One region of the Stenotrophomonas sp. YJH_SMC_110 genome, then DNA from elsewhere that is predicted to be linked to it. Evidence: riboswitches for the same ligand, from Rfam matches in the RefSeq annotation. Region 1 holds a riboswitch; the other holds the start of a gene.
The links. A riboswitch is a leader RNA that binds a small molecule or an ion and turns the genes downstream of it on or off. The one in region 1 is predicted to bind cobalamin.
Positions count from the first base shown of each region.

Region 1 (9,899 bases):
ATTGCGTGAGCCGAGCATGGGCTCGGCTCTACAGTAGATCGGCGCCGGGCGATGCCCGGCGCGCGCCTTCATTTCGGCTGGTAACGCACGCTCAGCTGGTATTCGCGGCCGGGCTGGTTGAACCACGCCACCGTCTCGTAGCGGCGGTCGAACACGTTGGCGGCACGTGCCAGCAGCGACCACGCCGGCGTCAGCGCGTACTCGGCGCGCAGGTCCAGCGTGCCGTAGCCACCGACCTTCACCGCGTTGGCGGCATCGTCATAGCGCTTGCCCGCACCCTGCACGGTCAGGCCGGCGCGGAAATCGCCGAAGCGGCGGTCGACGTCCAGGCGCGCGGTCTGCTGTGCACGGCGCGGCAGCCAGTTGTCGAACTGGGTGCTGCCATGGGTGCGGTTGCGCGGGTCGGTGTAGCTCAGCTGCGCGTTGAGGTCGAAGCCGGCCAGCAGCACGCCACCGGTCAGTTCGGCGCCACGGATGCGCGCCTTCTCCACCTGCTGCATTTTTATCGTGGACGCATCGTAGGTGATCAGGTCATCGATGCGGGTCTCGTACACGTCCAGGCCCCAATGCCAGCCCTGGCCCTGCTGCGAAACACCGAGGTTGGCGCTCTTGGACTTCTCCGGCTTCAACGTCGGCACGCCGCTCCACGGGTCGTACAGGTCGCTGAAGGTCGGTGCCTTGAAGGCGGTGCCGTAGCTGGCATTGACGCGCAGGCCGTGGTCCAGCTGCATTGCCCAGCCGAGACTGCCGGTGGCGTGGTTGCCGAACTGCTGGTTGTCGTCGTTGCGTGCGCTGGCCTGCAGCTGATGGCGGCCGAAGCGGCCCTGGTACTGCACGAACACGCCGGTGTTGCGACGGCTGTCGACGAGGTAGCCCGCGCTGCTGCCATCCAGGTTGTCTTCGCTCCAGTCCACGCCGGTGCTCAGCAGCTGGCTTCCGGTCAAGGTGAAGTCACCCTGCAGCGAGGCGCTGTCGCGGTGGGTCTGCGCGCTGCCGCGTGCGCCGAAGTCGCCGAAGTTGTCCGATTCGTTGTCGCTGCGGCCGACGTTGGCGGTGAACGCCAGGCGCCCGGACGGGGTGTAGCGCACCTTGCCGGCCAGCACCTGCTGGCGGGTTTCCGAGTAGTTGTAATAGCCGTCGTAGTGGTTCTTGCCGTCGGCGCGCAGCGCACTGCCTTCCACATTCCACTGGTCGTTGAAGGTGTAGCCGCCACGCAGGCTCTTGGACAGGTTGCGGTAGCCGTCGCGGTCGGGTTCGTCAGCGAAGCAGCCGGTGAACAGCGTCGCCGAGCCACGGCAGGCATCGACGCCATCGGAATGCTGGTAGGCGATGTCGGCGCCGAACCAGCCGCGTTCGGTGCCACCTCCGATGCCGCCGCTGGCTTCGCGCAGGCCGTTGCTGCCACCACCGAGCTGGAAGTGCGGAGCAAAATCGCCCTGGTTGCGGCGGGTGAAGATCTGGATCACGCCACCGATGGCGTCGGCGCCGTACAGGCTGGACTGCGGGCCGCGCACGATTTCCACGCGTTCGATCTGCGCCAGCGGCAGGTCCTGGTACATGGCCAGGCCGAGGTCGGCACTGTTGATGCGCACGCCATCGACCAGCACCACGGTGTGGCCCGAGTTGGTGCCGCGCAGGAACAGCGAGCTCTGCTTGCCGAGCCCGCCGGCATTGGTCAGGTTGATGCCGGCGCGGCCGCGCAGCAGTTCCTGCAACGAGGTGGCCTGGCTGGATTCGATCTGCGCGCGGTCGATCACCTGGGCTGGTGCGATGCTGTCCTGCAGGGCGATCGGGGTGCGGGTGGCGGTGACCAGGATCTGGTCGAGCGCGGTGGTGTCATCGGCGGCCTGGGCCAGCGCGGGCAGGGCGGCCAGCACGGTCAGGGACAGCATTCGGGACTGCAGCTTCATGGGGGACTCCAGGTGCCACGCACGCCCGCGTGGCGAAGGGGAGGAGCCGCGAAGGCAGGCATGCGCCGACGCCGCAGCGCAGGCTGCGGTCATCCAGCGCCATGCCCACCGCACCGCGACCTGAGGCTTCCGGGCCGGTCTCCGGGCTTGCCGCCGGGTGGCGCGAGGCCACCGTCCAGGCGCCTTCCCATGCCTGCGGCACAGTGGCGTTGTTGCCTGGAACTGACGTGCTTACCGTTGCGGGGGCAGCGCCGGCCTGGCGTGGATTCACGCGTCACCGGCTTCCCGTTTCAACCTGCCGGCCGTGGCCGCAGGTCACCTGGAAGTGCGCGCAGTCTACGGCATCGCAGGCGGCCCGTAGCGTCGAGCGTACCCGACTGCCTTTGCTGTGCCCTTAGAATGGTCCCTCGATCCCGTGGTGCCGTTGCCGATGTCCGCCCGTTTTCCGCTGTTCCCGCGTTGCCTGTACAGGACGCACGCATGATCCTCGACCTGGTCCGCCATGCCGGCAACGGTCGCGATGAGTTCCTCGATGGCCGCAGCGATCCACCGCAGCTGGCCCGCCTGCCGCAGGAACTGGTCGACGCCTACGCTGCGCAGCCCTGGGAACGGGTGATCAGTTCGCCGCGGCTGCGCTCGCTGCACACGGCGATGGCCCTGGCCACCCCGCGCGGGCTGGACGTGGAAGCGGAGGAGGAATGGGAAGAGCTGGATTTCGGCGATTGGGACGGGCAGTCGCTGTTCGACCTGCCGGAGGATGCACTGGCGGCCTTCCATGCCGATCCGCATGCATACCCACCGCCCAACGGTGAGAGCTGGGGCCACTTCGAGCGGCGTATCGCGCGCGCGCTGGATCGACTGCTCGATGATGACGACCCGGTGCCAACGCTGGTGGTCAGCCATGGCGGCCCGCTGCGCATGGTGCTGTCGCAGGTCTGCGGCCTGCCGATGTCGCTGTGCTGGGCACTGCGCATCGACCACGGCACGCGCCTGCGGGTACGGCTGGAACGTGGCGAAGCCGGGCTGGCAGGCGAGCTGCTGGAACTGCAGCAGCCGTAACCCATCGGTAGTGCCGGTCGCTGGCCGGCAGTCTCAGGAATGTTGAAAAGACCACGCAGTTGCCGGCCAGCGGCCGGCACTACCGGTGCGGTCAATCCTCGTCCGCATCCTCGGTCACGCTGTCTTCCGCGTCATCGTCGGCATCGAAGCGCTGCTCATGCACCGGACCCGACGCCGGGCCGGCCGCCTTCAGCGGATGCGCGGCGATGCGTGCTTCGTAATCCTGCACCAGCGCCTCACGCTGCGGCTCGCTCAGTTCCTGCCAGTGGCAGTCCAGCAGCGCGCCTTCCAGCGAGTACAGCAGGTTCAGGCTGGGCTTGAAGCCGGCGCGCTTGACCTTGACGAAGGCGCCGACTGCGCCGGTCGCAACCAGGTCCTCGCGGCTGCGCAGGCCGACCTGGCGCAGCCACGCTGCACTCTTGGGGCCGATGTTGCGCAGCTTCGGTGCGCTCATCCCAGCGCCTCGACGAACACGCGGGCGATGGCTTCCAGGCCGGCCTGGTCATCGGCATCGAAGCGGCCGATCTTCGGGCTGTCGATGTCGAACACGCCGATCAGTTCATCGCCGCGCAGCAGCGGCACCACCAGTTCCGAACGCGAGGCCGAATCGCAGGCGATATGGCCGGGGAAGGCATCGACGTCGTCCACGCGCTGGGTCACGCGCTGGCTGGCGGCGGCACCGCACACGCCCTTGTCCAGCGGGATGCGCACGCAGGCCGGCAGGCCCTGGAACGGGCCGACCACCAGCTCCGTGCCGTCGTACAGGTAGAAACCCACCCAGTTCAGGTCGGGCAGGGCGTGGTAGACAAGTGCGGAGAGGTTGGCCGCGTTGGCGATGCGGTCGGACTCGGCGTAGACCAGGCCACGGGCCTGTTCCAGCAGCTGGGCGTATTGTTCCGGCTTGCTGCCGGTAAGCGAGGCATTGGCGAACATGCCCGCAGTCTAGCAAGCGCGCCGGGCCGGCGATAATGCACGCTCTGTTGCCCTGTTGGAGCCCATCGATGCCGTTGCCCGCTACGCTGCCGCCCGCCCTGTTCATTACCGGCACCGATACGGAGATCGGCAAGACCGCGGCCAGCACCGCGCTGCTGCAGGCGCTGCGCCGGCGCGGCCTGCGCGCGGTGGGCATGAAACCGGTGGCCAGCGGCAGCGAAGACCTGGGGCAGGGCCTGCGCAACGAAGACGCGCTGGCGCTGCAGGCGGCCAGCTGGCCGGTGCCGGACTATGCCGATCTGAACCCGTATGCGCTGCGGCAGCCGCTGGCACCGGAGCTGGCCGCTGCCGAGGACGGCGTGCGGGTGGAACTGGCGCCGATCGTGGCTGCGTTCGCGCGACTGCGCGCACAGGCCGACATCGTGGTGGTGGAAGGCGTCGGTGGGTGGCTGGCGCCGGTCTCGGCCACGCTGGACCAGCTGGACCTGGTGCGAGCACTGCAGTTGCCGGTGCTGCTGGTGGTGGGCATGCGGCTGGGCTGCGTCAACCATGCGCGGCTGACTGCGCAGTCGCTGCAGGCCAGCGGCGTGCAGTGCCTGGGCTGGATCGGCAACCACATCGACCCGGCGATGCAGCGCCAGGATGAGAACATCGCCACGTTGCAGGAGCGCCTGCCGGTGCCGTGCAGGGGACGGCTGCCGCATCTGCCGGGGGCGGATGGCGAAGCGCTGACCCCGCCCCTGCTCGAGTGATCCAGGGTAGTGCCGGCCGCGGGCCGGCAACCCCACCCCCCCGGTGATCCCGATGTTGCCGGCCAGCGCCCGGCACTACCGTGCTGCGCCCGCCAGCTCCCGCGCGATCGCGCCCAGTCGTTCCACCGCGCCAATGAAGCGCGCATCCAGGGTCTGGCAGCACGACAGCCGCAGGCAGTGGCGGTATCGCGCGCCACGTGAATAGACCTGGCCGGGCATGAACACGATGTCCTCCTGCAGCGCTCGCTCGAACAGCTCGCGCGTATCCACGCCCGGCAGTTCCAGCCACAGCAGGAATCCGCCCTGCGGTTCGGTGGCGCGGGTGCCGGCCGGGAAGTGCTCGGCCACCAGCTGGCGCAGCCGTCCCACCTGGTCGCGGTACAGCCGGCGCATGCGATGCAGGTGGTGCTCGTAGCTGCCGGCTTCCAGATACGCCGCGACCGCGTCACCGAGCAGCTGCGGCTCGCCGCCGGTGGACTGGAATTTCAGCAGCGCGATGCGCTCGGCGAAGCGGCCGCCATCCAGCCAGCCGATGCGGTAATCCGGCGCCAGTGTCTTGGAGAAACCTCCGACCACCATCACCCAGCCGTCGCGATCGAAGGCCTTCAGCAGGGGCGCCGGCGGTTCGCAGAACTGCAGCTCGGCGTACACCGCGTCCTCGATCAGCGGCAGCTGCCGTGCGTTGACCAGCTCGGCCAGGCGCTGCTTGGCGGCGGTCGGCATGGTGCAGCCGAGCGGGTTGTGCACGGTCGGCATCACCACCAGTGCGGCCAGCGGTGTGTGCTGCAGCAGCGCGTCCAGCGCATCCACATCCAGTCCGTGCTGCGGATGGGTGGGCAGCTCGATGGCCTGCAGGCCGAGGTTGGCCAGCAACGGATACAGGTTGAAGTAGGACGGTGCCTCGATGCCGACCGCATCACCGGGCTGGGCGACCGCGCGCAGCGCCAGCTGCAGGCCCTCCATCGCACCATGGGTCAGCAGCAGGCGTTCGCTGTGGGTGTGCAGCCCCATGCGCGGGCCACGCCGCACGATCTGCGCCAGCAGCCGTGGCGAGCCGTTGGGGCGCGCGTAGGTCTCCACCGTCTGCTGGCCGTGGCGCAGCACCTGTGCGGTATGCCGGGCCAGCTGCGCGCCCGGATAGAACTGGCGCCCGCGCGGACCGGCAAAGGCCAGGTCGATCACACCGGGGCGGCGCTGTGCTTCCAGCACGCGGGCCATCAGCACCTGCTGCAGTGGTGCGGTGGGTGCGGACGGGGTATCACGCAGCGAACGCTCTGGCACCGACAAGCGCGGCGCCACCTCGAAGCCGGCTTTGGGCCGCGGAATGACCAGGCCGGCGTCCTCCAGCTGGCGATAGGCGGCAATCACCGTGTTCAGGCTGAGCCTGCGCTGCAGGGCCATCTGCCGCAGCGAAGGCAGGCGGCTGCCAACCGGAAGGCGTCCGCCGTGGATGGCCTCGGCCAGCTCGTCGGACAGCCGTTGGTAGCGGGGTGGGATCATCGCGCTCTGGTCATCTGTATCCATCGAATTTCCCACCATCTGGTGCTGTACCCATGATGATGGCGAGCCTAGCATGTCGTTGTCGGCCGGGCCTGATCGGGGCACGGCCGATACTTCCCAAACGCACGGCTGGATGGCCGTGCGTCTTTTTCTGTGTGTAGAGCCGAGCCCATGCTCGGCTGCACTTCCGCCAACAGCAGCCGAGCGTGGGCTCGGCTCTACAGAGAGCACCGCCGAGCGTCGGTCAGCCCAAGGGGGAATGCCGGCTACCGCATCGGCACCAGCACCGCCTCGCGCCGGTACAGCGCCGGGAACTGCTTGCCCAGCGCGGCCAGCTTCGGTGCGTCGTAGTAGCGGATGTAGGCCGCCTGCGGGTAGTTGGTCATGTAGTTCTGGTGGTAGCTCTCGGCCGGGTAGAAGCGCTGGCCGCTGACCAGCTGGGTGACGATCGGCGCGCGGTAGCTGCCGGCCTGGCCGAGCTGGGCGATGTAGGCGCGGCTGGCAGCCTGCTGGCGTGCGTCGTCACTGAAGATCGCCGAGCGGTATTGGCTGCCGTGGTCCGGCCCCTGCTGATTGAGCTGGGTCGGGTCGTGCACCACCGAGAAGAACACCTGCATCAGCTGCCCGTAGCTGACCTGGCGCGGGTCGTAGTCGATCTTCACTGCTTCGGCATGCCCGGTCTGGCCACCGCTGACGCGCTCATAACGCGCATTGGCCGCACTGCCACCGATGTAGCCGGACACGGCATTGCTCACGCCCTTGACGTGCTGGAACACGCCCTGCACGCCCCAGAAGCAACCACCGGCGAACACCACGCTGGCGTGGGGGGCGTCATCGCGGAACGCCGCATCGCCGGTGGGGGCCGGCAGTGCCTGGATCTGCGCGCTGGCTTCGATCGGCGCCGCAATCGCGCCGTGGTCAACCAGCAGCACACCGGCGATCAAGGCCGTGGCCACCAGGCCGGCCACACCGGCGGCGATGCCCTGTTCAAAGGAGAGTTTCATCATGTCCTCCCGGTTCAACCGAAGGTGAAGGCATAGGCCTGCACGCCCGCATCGAGGAACTCGATCTCGAAGCGATGCGGGCCAACTGCGCCGCGCTGGCGGATCAGCTGGTACAGGCGGTGCTCGTCGACGACGCCACTGCCATCGGCACCAACATCACTGCCGGCATCGGTGGCGGGCAGCGCTTTGCCGTCCAGCCAGACGCGGAAGCGCACCGGCCTGCCGTCCTCGCTCGGTGCCAGCACCAGGTGCAGGTCGCGCGCATGGAACTGGAAGGCGATGCGGCCGCCGGCCTGCTGCAGCTGTGCGGCCTCATCGGTGACGGTCCAGCGCCCGGACAGCCCCCACTGGTTCAACGCCAGGGTGGCCGGCAGCGTGTAGTCGAACGCGGCGTCGCTGCGCTGCCCGCCGGGCGAGGCGAACTGCTCGGCGCGGGCGTGGCCCAGGTAGGTTTCCGGCGAACGCAGGTTGCCCATGTCGGCCTGCACGGCCACGCCCTTCAGGCCGGCGGCAGCGGGATCGGCCGGCGGCGGCAGATTGGTCTGCCCGGCTTCGGTCAGCAGGCGACGGATCATCTGTTCCGAGCGCGCATAGTTGCCCTCGCCGAACTGGTGGCCGCGGATATTGCCCTGCGCGTCGACGAAGTACTGCGCCGGCCAGTAGCGGTTGTTGAAGGCGCGCCAGATCGTGTACTGGTTGTCGAGCGCCACCGGGTACTCGACCTTCAGCTGCTGCACCGCTTTCATCACGTTGCGTGGGTCACGCTCGAAGGCGAATTCCGGCGTGTGCACGCCGACCACCACCAGGCCGTGGTCGCGGTAGCGTCGCTCCCATTCGTGCACGAACGGCATCGCGCGCAGGCAGTTGATGCAGGAATAGGTCCAGAAATCGACCAGAACCACCTTGCCGCGCAGCTGCTGTGCACTCAGCGGCGGGCTGTTGAGCCAGCCAGTGGCACCGTCCAGCGCGGGCAGCGTGCCCTCCACCGGCAGCGCTGCATCGGCACCGGCATTGGCGCCGGCCATCATCATCGGCGGTGCCGCCGGCTGCGCGCCGGGCACTGCATCCAGCAGGCGTTGCTCGATACGCGCGGTGCTGACCGTGGACAAGCGGGTCAGCAGGCCGGTATCCCAGCCGAGGCCGATCGCCACGACGGCCAGCAGCGCGGCCACACCCAGCACCTTGCGAAGTACATCGCCGAGGCCGAGCCGCGCCTGCATCGCGCGGAACACCCGGCCGCCGATCCACACCGCCAGCGCCAATGCGGTGATCGCACCCAGTGCGTAGGCCAGCAGCAGCGCAGTGGTACCGACGCTGGCGCCATGCAGGGCGGCGCCGGTCAGCACCAGACCGAGGATCGGCCCGGCACACGGTGCCCACAGCAGGCCAGTGGCGATGCCGATCAGCAGCGAGGTCCACGCGCCGCCGTGCCCCGCGGCATCCGCCGCATCGGCGCGCGCACTCAGGCGGGCACCCATGCGCTGGAACGGCGCCAGCAGGTGGTCGGCCAGTCGTGGCCAGAGCAGGGCGACCGCGAACAACGCCATCAGCAGCAGGGCGACCCAGCGTCCGACCTGGTTGGCCTGCGCCACCCATTGGCTGCCCACCGCGGCCAGGCTGGCGACCACGGTGAAGGTGAGCGCCATGCCCAGCAGCAGCGGCAGCGTGCTGCGCAGGAACGGGCGATCGGCACGCGCGAACACGAACGGCAGCACCGGCAGGATGCAGGGACTGAGCAGGGTCAGCGCGCCCCCCAGATAGGCAAGCAGCAACAGCAGCATCATCAGGCTCCGGAAGCAGGGGAAGAACCGACCGGCACCCGCCAGCCGTCGGCAGTGCCATCCGTGGCGCCGGGAGCGAACACCATCGCCGCACCGTTCATGCAGTAGCGCAGCCCGGTGGGGCGTGGCCCATCGTTGAACACATGGCCGAGATGGCCGCCGCAGCGGCGGCAATGCACCTCCACCCGCAGCATCCCGAAGGTGACGTCGCGGTCTTCGCCGATGGCGTTGTGCAGCGGCGCCCAGAAGCTGGGCCAGCCGGTACCGCTCTCGAACTTGGTGGACGAGGAGAACAGCGGCAGTGCGCACCCGGCGCAGGCGAAGGTGCCCTGCCGGTGTTCCTTGTTGAGCGGGCTGCTCCAGGGGCGCTCGGTGGCCTGCTGGCGCAGCACCGCGTACTGCGCCGGCGTCAGTCGCTGGCGCCACTCGGCATCGCTGTGCATGACCTCGAACTGTCGCGACGGGCGCGCTTCGGCGGCGGCCGGGGCGGCGCGGCTGCAGGCCCCCAGGCCGAACAGGCCGAACAGGCCGGCGGCGGTGGCGACACCGCCCAGGCCCAGCAGATGGCGGCGGGAGAGGGACATGGCGGACTCCGGGAAGGGGCGACGGGGCCATGCTGCGCCCGCCCGGGTCAACGAATCCTCACGCAGGATTCAATTTTTCGTGAGGTATCGGCGGCCGTCCCGCGCCACAATGCAGCCAGCCTCCCCACTGGCCCCGAGCTGCCGATGTCGACCAAACGCGTGCTGATCGTTGAAGACGATGCCCACATCGCCGACCTGCTGCGCATGCACCTGGGTGATGAGGGCTACGACGTCGCCCATGCCGCCAGCGGCGATGCCGGCCTGCGCCTGCTCGAGCAGGACGGCCCGTGGGATGCGCTGGTGCTGGACGTGATGCTGCCCGGCGTGGACGGGCTGCAGGTGTGCCAGCGCGCACGCGCGATGGCGCGGTATGTCC
Region 1 is NZ_JCAFSM010000006.1:113,548-123,446, reverse strand. Features, by position in the region: gene btuB (TonB-dependent vitamin B12 receptor) at 69-1,910, opposite strand; cobalamin riboswitch at 2,026-2,248, opposite strand; gene AC5P6H_RS12820 (histidine phosphatase family protein) at 2,391-2,969, shown strand; gene AC5P6H_RS12815 (TfoX/Sxy family protein) at 3,061-3,423, opposite strand; gene AC5P6H_RS12810 (GAF domain-containing protein) at 3,420-3,902, opposite strand; gene bioD (dethiobiotin synthase) at 3,971-4,654, shown strand; gene AC5P6H_RS12800 (aminotransferase-like domain-containing protein) at 4,730-6,178, opposite strand; gene msrA (peptide-methionine (S)-S-oxide reductase MsrA) at 6,421-7,158, opposite strand; gene AC5P6H_RS12790 (cytochrome c biogenesis protein DipZ) at 7,173-8,939, opposite strand; gene msrB (peptide-methionine (R)-S-oxide reductase MsrB) at 8,942-9,523, opposite strand; gene AC5P6H_RS12780 (response regulator transcription factor) at 9,668-9,899, shown strand, end outside.

Region 2 (9,899 bases), on a different contig from region 1:
GAAGGTGTTGCCCGTTGCAATCGCCATCGGGAACATCCACAGCGGGATCATCGCCGGGAAATTGAACGGGGTGATGCCAGCGCACACGCCCAGCGGCTGCATGATCGTGTAGGTGTCCACGCCATTGGCCACGTTGTTGGCCAGCTCGCCCAGCTGCAGGTTGCCGATGGCGGCGGCGTGCTCGACCACTTCCAGGCCGCGGAACACATCACCTTCGGCGTCCGGCAGGGTCTTGCCCTGTTCGGCGGTGAGGATGTGGGCCAGCTCACTCATGTTTTCGCGGATCAGCTGCTGGTACTTCAGGAAGATGCGCGCGCGGGTGCCGATCGGGGTCTTGCGCCAGGTCTTGAAGGCTTCCTTGGCGGCGGCGACGGCGGCGTCCACTTCGCCGGTGGTGGCGAACGGCACCTGGGCCAGCACGTCCTGGGTGGCCGGATTGATCACGTCCTGCCAGTGGGAAGTGGCCGATTCAACGAACTGGCCATCGATCAGCATGCGGATACGGGGCGCTGCAACAGTCATGACGACAATCCCACAGGGTGCGAAAGATGCTTGGCATTATTCACAGCACCCGGCTCGATTTCCGGGCTGAATCCGCTTAATCTGGCCAACACGCCCCACGATTCCTGTTAATTCTGTGAATTATTCAGCTCCCCAGCGGCAACTCGGCCTGCGCCTGCTGCGGCTGCGCGAGCAGCGCGGCTACAGCCAGGCCGATCTGGCGCGTGCGCTGGGGCTGTCGGCCAGCTACCTGAACCAGATCGAGCGCAACAAGCGCCCACTGACACCGGCGGTGCAGAAGAAGCTGGGAGAGGTGCTGGGCGACGTTTCCTCGCTGTTCGATGACGATGAGCCCGCCGCCCTGCAGGAGGCGCTGGGCGAAACCCTGCGCGACCTGGGCCTGGCCGAGGTCAGCGCGACCGAACTGCGCGCCCTGGCCGGCAACCTGCCGCAGGTCAGCCGCGCGCTGTTGGACCTGCACCGTCGTCACCTGGCGCTGCGCGAGCACGCGGCCGCACTGGAGTTCCAGCTGGGCGAGCCCGGCGCCGGCAGCACCCTGCCCGCCGGTGACCAGGTGCGCGAGTTCTTCAACCGCATGCACAACCACATTCCCGAGCTGGACGAGCTGGCCGAGCAGCTGTTCGCCGAATGGGGGCTGTCGCCCGGGCATGTGGCACTGCGGCTGCGCCAGCTGCTGGCCGACCGCCATGGCGTGCTGGTGGAAGTGGCCGCACTGCAGGCCGGGCGCGAAAAGCGGCACTACGATGCCGGTGCGCGGCGGCTGTGGCTGCCCGATTACCTGGAGCCCGGACAGCAGGCGTTCCAGATGGCGGCCGAGCTGGCCCTGCACGGCTACCTGCCGCAGATCGATGCGGTGGTGGCGCGCGCCGGGTTCACCGATGAGGCACGCATCGCGCAGGCGCGGATCGGTCTCTCCAACTATTTCGCCGGTGCGCTGGTGATGCCGTACATGCGCTTCCTGCGTGCAGCCGAAACCAGCAGCTACGACATCGAACTGCTGGCGCACCAGTTCGGCGTCGGCTTCGAAGCGGTCTGCCACCGGCTGAGCACGCTGGCACGGCGCAGCGCGCCCGGCCTGCCGTTCTTCTTCATCCGCGTGGACCGCGCCGGCAACGTCTCAAAGCGCCATTCGGCCACCGATTTCCACTTCTCGCAGGTGGGTGGATCGTGCCCGCTGTGGATCGTCTACGAGGCGTTCAACCAACCCGGGCGCATCCTCACCCAGACCGCGCGCATGCCCGATGGCCGCCGTCATTTCTGGCTGGCGCGGCAGGTCAGCAGTGGCCCGGTCGGCCATGGCCAACCGCGCAAGACCTTCGCGGTGGCGCTGGGCTGCGACCTGCAGCATGCCGAACGCCTGGTGTATTCACTGGGGCTGGATGTGCAGAGCCCGGGCAATTCGGTATCGATCGGCCCGGGGTGCCGGGTGTGCCCGCGCGAGGACTGCATGCAGCGCGCGTTCGCGCAGTTGCCGGGGCGATAGGGGGTTCTGCAGGGCTGCGCCCTGCACCCGTGGTAGTGCCGGCCGCTGGCCGGCAAGAGCAGCAACCACTGCGGGGTCAGATCCGTTTTCCTGCGGAAACGGATCTGACCCCGATTCGACCGCAGGATCGGGTCAGTAGATCGGGGTCACCTTCATCTGCGGCAGCGGACGCGGTGCGCCGTCGGTAAGGTCCGGGCCGAGGTCCTCCCAGGTGCGGCCCTGCTCGACCATCAAGCCCCACAACTGCTGCGAGGCCAGCCGTTTGTCTTCCGAGCCCAGCTTGTACGACGGTGGCGTCGGCTGACCGCTGGCGACCATCGCGTACGCCGCGCGGTAGGCCAGCACCTGCTGCGCCGGATCATCGGTGCGCGCCACTTCCAGCGTGTAGCGCTGGTAGGCCGAGGCCAGGTTGCGCCAGCGGATCCAGTAGTGGTTCTCGAACGAGAACGAACAGAAGCGCGCACCGGCCAGACTGCCCTTGTCGGCGATGCGGGTCAGCACGTCCTGCGGCATGTCCAGGTTCATGCCACCCTCGTCGCCCTGCAGGCTGACGTGCACGATGCGGTCGCGGTAGCCCGGTGCGCGCGCCTGCAGCAGGTCGCGCCAGTTCTGCATGGTCGCCACCACCGCGAACAGGAAACGACCCAGCTCGGCTGCGGCCAGTGGCGTGGCGATGGACTGGTAATGCCGTTGCCAGCCGTGGCGGTTTTCGGTGGGCAGGAACACCGCATGTTCCAGCGCCTGGCGGCCGCCGCTGCCCCGGCTCACCGCTTCGGCGTGCTGTGGATAGACCAGGTTGATGGCGAAGGTCGGCCAGCGCGGCAGCGCGGCGTCGAACAGATGGATCGGGAAGTTGCTGCTGATGCCGCCATCGGAGAACCAGCAGATGCGGAAGGCGGTGATCACCGGGCCGCAGGTCTGCCCGGCACTGGTCAGCCCTTCCATGCTGTCGGCAACGTTGTGCTCCTGGTCGGCTGCGGGGGCGGTCGGTTCGCAGCGTCGTTCGCGGCGTGAGGGTTCATGCAGCGGCACCGCGCTGATCAGCAGCGGGAAGCTCAGGCTCATGCGCGTGGCCACCAGCACCGGCAGCTTCGGGCCCTGTGGCAGGTGGTAGTACTGCCGCCCGTCCACCTCCAGCGGCGGGCCGGCCTGGCTCACCAGCCACTGCACCACGCTGGCGGGGAACAGCTGCTCGAACTCCTCGCGCAGGAACCAGAACTGCGCACCGCCCAGCGGCAGCGTGCGCGGCTCATTGTGTGAGATGCAGGTGGTGATCATCTGCAGGCTGATCGCATGCGGGCTGTCCGGCTCACCGGCGTAGCGCGGCGCATCGTGCAGGTCGGCGAAGGTCAACGGTGCATCCAGCGGCTTGCCGGACAGCTGCTGCAGGCATTCATGCAACCACTCGGTCAGCGCCGGCCTGCGTGGATCGCGGCTGAGGCCGCTGCACAGGCCCAGCAGGTTGCGGCGCGCCACCCGCGCGACCCGCAGCGCGGCACCGGCCACACCCGCACCGTAGGCGCACAGCAGTGATGGCAGCAGCGTGGCGGCCACGCCGCTCCAGCCACCGCCCCACCAACCCAGGCCGAGCAGCAGTGCCAGCGACACCAGCACTTCCAGCGGCGCGATCTCGAATACCGCAACGGCCAGGCACAGCAGTTTGTGCGGCAGGCGGGCATTGCCGGTCAGCACCACCAGCAGCCGATAGGCCGCGCGCGCGCCGCGCGCCGGCTGGAACAGGCTGTAGATGAAGCCGCGCCGGGACAGCTGTGCCGACACCGCCGACAGCCCGCCATAGCCTGCATCGCCGGGCAGCTGCTCGCCGGCCTGCTGGCGGCGATCGCCGCAGGCCGCTGCAGCCGCCACCGCTGCCGCAATGGCGCCGGCTGAAGTGCCGCCGATGCTCTTGAAGCGATACTCGCGGGCCAGCGCCAGTACCGCATTGGGGTACACGATGCCGCTGGTGATGCCGCCTTTCATGACCAGATCGCAGTACTTGTCCGCCACTGTCTTGCCCCCGAGCATGCCGTCCGCCGCGTGGGTTGCAGTATGGCGCAGGGGCTTCTCAGGGCCTGAGAACAACGGCGCAGTCCGCGCACGCAATGCGCCGTTCAGCAGAAGGCACGGCTGCAGGCTTGACCCGCCCCGCCATCGGCGTAGCATCTGCAGCAAGCCAAGGGACAGACCCGCGGCTGCCACAACGACATGAGGGATTCTCATGGAATTCGACTATCTCGTCTTCATCGGGCGATTCGAGCCCTTCCACAACGGCCACGCCGCCGTTGCCCGCCTGGCCCTGAGCCGGGCCCGCAAGCTGATCTTCCTGGTCGGCTCTGCCGATACCCCCCGCAGCCTGCGCAATCCCTGGACCGTGGCCGAACGCGCCGTGATGATCCAGGCGGCCCTCGACGGCCACACCGACCGTCTGCTGATCCGCCCGCTGCGTGACCACCTGTACAATGAAGCACAGTGGATCGCCAACGTGCAGCGCCAGGTGGCTGACGCCCTGCGCAACGACGGTGCCGCCGCCGATGCCAGGGTGGGCCTGATCGGCATGGACAAGGATGCATCCAGCTACTACCTGCGCGAGTTCCCGCAGTGGCCACTGGTGGACGTGCAGCACACCGCCACCCTGTCGGCCACCGAGCTGCGGCGCTACCTGTTCGAGGCCGGCGACGTCGACTTCCACGGCGCGCTGCTGATGCTGCGTGGCAATGTGCCGGCGCCGGTGTACGACATGCTCGAAGCGTTCCGCAAGAGTGCGCCTGCGTATGGCCAGCTGGTGGCCGAGTACCGCTTCATCGAACAGTACAAGGCCGCCTGGAAGGATGCGCCCTACGCGCCCACCTTCGTCACCACCGATGCGGTGGTGGTGCATTCGGGCCACGTGCTGCTGGTGCGTCGCCGCTCGGAACCCGGCAAGGGGCTGTGGGCATTGCCCGGCGGCTTCGTCGGCCAGGAACAGAGCCTGCTCGACAGCTGCCTGCGCGAACTGCGCGAGGAAACCCGCCTGAAGATTCCGTTGCCGGTGTTGAAGGGGTCGCTGAAGGGCCAGCAGGTGTTCGACCACCCGGACCGCAGCCAGCGTGGCCGCACCATCACCCACGGTTTCCACTTCGAGTTTCCGGCCGGCGAGCTGCCGCCGGTGCGCGGTGGCGACGATGCCGACAAGGCACGCTGGATACCGGTGAGTGAAGCACTGGACATGGGCCCGCAACTGTTCGAAGACCACCTGCACATCCTGGAGTACTTCCTCGGCCGCGGCTGACCGGCCCGGCTGTCCCACTGGCGGATAGACCGCCGGTGCCACCCGACGCGAAGGAGCTTCCGTCATGCACTACCTCGATAATCTTCTCCTCAACACCGACAGCTACAAGGCCAGCCATTGGCTGCAGTACCCGCCGGGTACCGATGCCACGTTCTTCTACGTCGAATCACGTGGCGGCCTGCACGATCGCACGGTGTTCTTCGGCCTGCAGGCGATCCTCAAGGACGCGCTGGCACGGCCGGTCACCCACGCCGACATCGACGACGCTGCTGCGGTGTTCGCCGCGCATGGCGAACCGTTCAACGAGGCCGGCTGGCGCGATATCGTCGACCGGCTTGGCGGCCACCTGCCGGTGCGCATCCGCGCCGTGCCCGAGGGCAGCGTGGTGCCTACCCACCAAGCACTGATGACGATCGAGTCGACCGATCCGGCCGCGTTCTGGGTGCCGTCGTACCTGGAAACGCTGCTGCTGCGGGTGTGGTATCCAGTCACCGTGGCCACCATCAGCTGGCACGCACGGCAGACCATCGCCGCGTTCCTGCAGCAGACCAGCGACGATCCGCAGGGGCAGCTGCCGTTCAAGCTGCACGACTTCGGCGCGCGCGGTGTATCGAGCCTGGAATCGGCCGCGCTGGGCGGTGCCGCACACCTGGTCAACTTCCTCGGCACCGATACCGTATCGGCGCTGTGCCTGGCGCGCGCGCACTATCACGCGCCGATGGCCGGCTATTCGATTCCCGCCGCCGAGCACAGCACCATCACCAGCTGGGGCCGCGAGCGCGAGGTGGACGCCTACCGCAACATGCTGCGCCAGTTCGGCACGCCCGGTGCGATCGTGGCGGTGGTATCGGACAGCTATGACATCTACCGCGCCATCAGTGAGCACTGGGGTACCACCCTGCGCGATGACGTGATCGCCTCGGGCGCCACCCTGGTCATCCGCCCCGACTCGGGCGACCCGGTGGAGGTGGTGGCCGAAAGCCTGCGCCGGCTGGATGAAGCCTTCGGCCACACCCTCAACAGCAAGGGCTACCGCGTGCTCAACCACGTGCGGGTGATCCAGGGCGATGGCATCAACCCGGATACCATCCGCACCATCCTGCAACGCATCACCGACGACGGCTACGCCGCCGACAACGTAGCCTTCGGCATGGGCGGTGCGCTGCTGCAGCGGCTGGACCGCGATACGCAGAAGTTCGCACTGAAGTGCTCGGCGGCGCGGGTGGACGGCGGGTGGATTGACGTCTACAAGGATCCGGTCACCGACGCCGGCAAGGCCAGCAAGCGTGGCCGCATGCGCCTGCTGCGCCGCCTGGACGATGGCAGCCTGCACACGGTGCCGCTGCCGGCCAACGGCGACGACACCCTGCCGGACGGCTTCGAGGACGCAATGGTGACCGTGTGGGAGAACGGCCGCCTGCTGCACGACCAGCGGCTGGACGACATCCGCACGCGGGCGGCCGTGGGGCATTGAAGGTGTATCCCGACCGGGGTCAGAGCCCGCTGCGTGGCAGCGGGATCCGACCCCTTCCTTCCGCTGGGGTCGGATCCCGTTGCAGCGTAGCGGGTTCTGACCCCTGCGCTCTTGACCGGCGCCACCAACAGGTCCACCTTGCACACGCCGAAGGTATCCCTCCCATCGCTGCGGCGCGGGGAGGGATTTAAACGGGAATCCGGTGAAGGCGCCTCGCGCGTCCATTCCGGAGCTGCCCCGCAGCGGTGAATGGAAACGAATCCTGCCAACAGCACTGGGCTCGCGCCTGGGAAGCGGCAGGGAGTAGGTGGGCTGCGGCCCGTGTCCATCAGCCCGAATACCGGCCCCGGCCGGGGGACACGACCGTCCCCTGACTCGACCTGGAATCTCCGCGGGGAGGTTGCCGGGGCCGTCGTCGTCCTGCGCGTGCAGGCGGTGTGGCCGCGCGCGTCCTGTTCACGGTATCCGGCCAGACCCGTTCACCCACGCGCTGATGCATGGGCCACCGCCGTTGCCGGCGGTCCATGCGGTACCTGACGATGACCGAGCTCCAACGCCCCACCCTGACCCTGCCCGCCGACGGCAAGCGCCTGCTGCTGCATTCGTGCTGCGCGCCCTGTTCCGGCGAAGTGATGGAGGCAATCACCGCCTCCGGGATCGACTACGCGATCTTCTTCTACAACCCCAACATCCACCCGGTGAAGGAATACGAGCTGCGCAAGCAGGAGAACATCCGCTTCGCCGAGCAGCACGGCATTCCCTTCATCGACTGCGACTACGACACCGACAACTGGTTCAGCCGTGCGCGGGGCATGGAAAACGAACCCGAACGCGGTATCCGCTGCACGATGTGCTTCGACATGCGTTTCGAGCGCACCGCGCTGTATGCGCACGAGCACGGCTACGACACCATCAGTTCGTCGCTGGGCATCTCTCGCTGGAAGAACATGGCGCAGATCAACGACTGCGGCATCCGCGCCGCCTCGCGCTATGAAGGCCTGCAGTACTGGGACTACAACTGGCGCAAGGGCGGCGGTGCCAGCCGCATGATCGAGATCAGCAAGCGCGAGCAGTTCTACCAGCAGGAATACTGCGGCTGCGTGTACTCGCTGCGCGATGCCAACCGCCACCGCCGCGAGAACGGGCGCGAACGGATCAGGATCGGCCTGCTGTACTACGGAGATGAGCCACGGCCCCTCAAGGACTAGCGACTTCTTTCGCTAGAGACGCCAAAAATTAAAGAGCCCGCGATCAAAGATCGCGGGCTCTTTCCTTAATTACTTCTTGGGTGACGGCTTCGGATTTCTTTCACCTTGGGTGGTGCTTGGATGCTTCAAGGCATAGCGCTCTGTGACAAAGCGACCAGATACCGAGCTTCTATGGGCCGTAGTTTTTGAAGAAGACTTGCTAGTCATGATTATTCCTTTTTAGTGTGGACGGAAGGAGCTGTGTCGCTCATGTCTCGAAGTACCTCACGAGGGGGGGAAGCCCCCCCCTCGTGAGGTATGACGCTTAAGCCCCTGGGGCCGAGCGCCAGTGCTTGCATACGCTCTCCCACTTCCCGAAACGGAAGCGAGAGTAGTTGCGTACGAACACCGTCTTCGGACGAGAATTCGACATGGCTACCTCCATTGAGTTGGAGGGTGCCTACTGGGACCGATCCGTCCATCCAATCCAGGAACCGAACAACAACTGCCCAAATCAATTGACAAGCTGTTATAATTTCCGGATTGTTCCAATCAAACCCGCTGCCAAGCGAAAGTCTGAATGAAGACTGAACGAGCGACGCATAGAGTGAAACACCCGCAACTCCTTACGCCTCGGACCTGATTTAGGCTCTGAGACGTTGCAGCGTCCAAGATCCTAAATTCTTATTTATCAATGCTTTAAAGAGCCCCTCGGTCGCTTCAATGAGACCGGGGTGGATTTTTTTATCCAGCCTGCAGCTTATCCTGAACCGCCTGCAGATGTAAAGCGCTAGTGCATTTTTCGTGACGAAATCATCTAGTGAATACCAGTCCAATGGTGTAGGGTCATAGAAATACGTGATTCAGCCAACACTCGATCAGCTTGCAGTAGCCGCCGATGTCGCCCTGCTGGTGATCGACCTGCAGCCGGACTTCATGCCCGGTGGCGCGCTGGCCTGCGACCAGGGCGATGCGCTGGTGGCACCGATTGCCGATCTGCTGGCGCAGCGCCGCTACCGCACCGTGGTGGCGACCCAGGACTGGCACCCGGCCGACCATGCCTCGTTCGCCAGCCAGCACCCCGGCCAACGCCCGTTCGAGACCATCCTGCTGCACGCGCAGCCGCAGACGCTGTGGCCGGACCACTGCGTGCAGGGCAGCGCCGGTGCCGCGCTGCACCCGGGCGTGGACTGGACCGTGGCCGACCTGATCCTGCGCAAGGGCACGCGCCAACAGGTGGATTCGTACAGCGCCTTCCGCGAGAACCATGGCCCCGATGGCGAGCGCCCGGCCACCGGCCTGGCCGGCTGGCTGCACGAGCGCCGCATCCGCGAAGTGCACGTGTGCGGCCTGGCCCGCGACTACTGCGTGCTGTGGAGCGCGCAGGATGCGGTGAAGTCCGGCTTCCGGGTGAAGTTCCTGTGGGACCTGACCCGGCCGGTGACCGAAGCCAACGACGCGATGGTGCGCGAGGCGCTGGGCAAGGCGGGGATCGCGACCGCCTGACCCACAACGGTAGTGCCGGCCGCTGGCCGGCAACCTCGGGATCTCTGCAGTTGCCGGCCAGCGGCCGGCACTACCGGATCACACCCGTGGGTAGCGCCGGGCCATGCCCGGCGGACGCGGGATGGGCGATTACCGGAACACCACCGTGCGATGCCCGTTGAGCAGGATGCGGTGCTCCACATGGCGGCGCACGGCGCGTGCCAGCACCAGCGATTCGGTATCGCTGCCCAGCCGCACCAGTTCGCGCGGTGCCATCGCATGGTCAACGCGGGCCACGTCCTGTTCGATGATCGGTCCTTCGTCCAGATCCTCGGTGACGTAGTGCGCGGTGGCGCCGATGATCTTGACCCCGCGCGCGTGCGCCTGGTGGTACGGCTGCGCGCCCTTGAAGCTGGGCAGGAAGCTGTGGTGGATGTTGATCGCACGCCCGGCCAGCGCGCGGCACAGCGTGGGTGACAG
Region 2 is NZ_JCAFSM010000008.1:113,068-122,966, forward strand. Features, by position in the region: gene AC5P6H_RS15420 (CoA-acylating methylmalonate-semialdehyde dehydrogenase) at 1-522, opposite strand, end outside; gene AC5P6H_RS15425 (helix-turn-helix domain-containing protein) at 638-2,005, shown strand; gene AC5P6H_RS15430 (patatin-like phospholipase family protein) at 2,138-4,030, opposite strand; gene AC5P6H_RS15435 (bifunctional nicotinamide-nucleotide adenylyltransferase/Nudix hydroxylase) at 4,224-5,273, shown strand; gene AC5P6H_RS15440 (nicotinate phosphoribosyltransferase) at 5,338-6,747, shown strand; cobalamin riboswitch at 6,881-7,110, shown strand; gene AC5P6H_RS15445 (epoxyqueuosine reductase QueH) at 7,272-7,955, shown strand; gene pncA (bifunctional nicotinamidase/pyrazinamidase) at 8,796-9,440, shown strand; gene purU (formyltetrahydrofolate deformylase) at 9,570-9,899, opposite strand, start outside.
Region 2: another riboswitch for cobalamin. It lies ahead of AC5P6H_RS15445 (epoxyqueuosine reductase QueH); the one in region 1 lies ahead of btuB (TonB-dependent vitamin B12 receptor).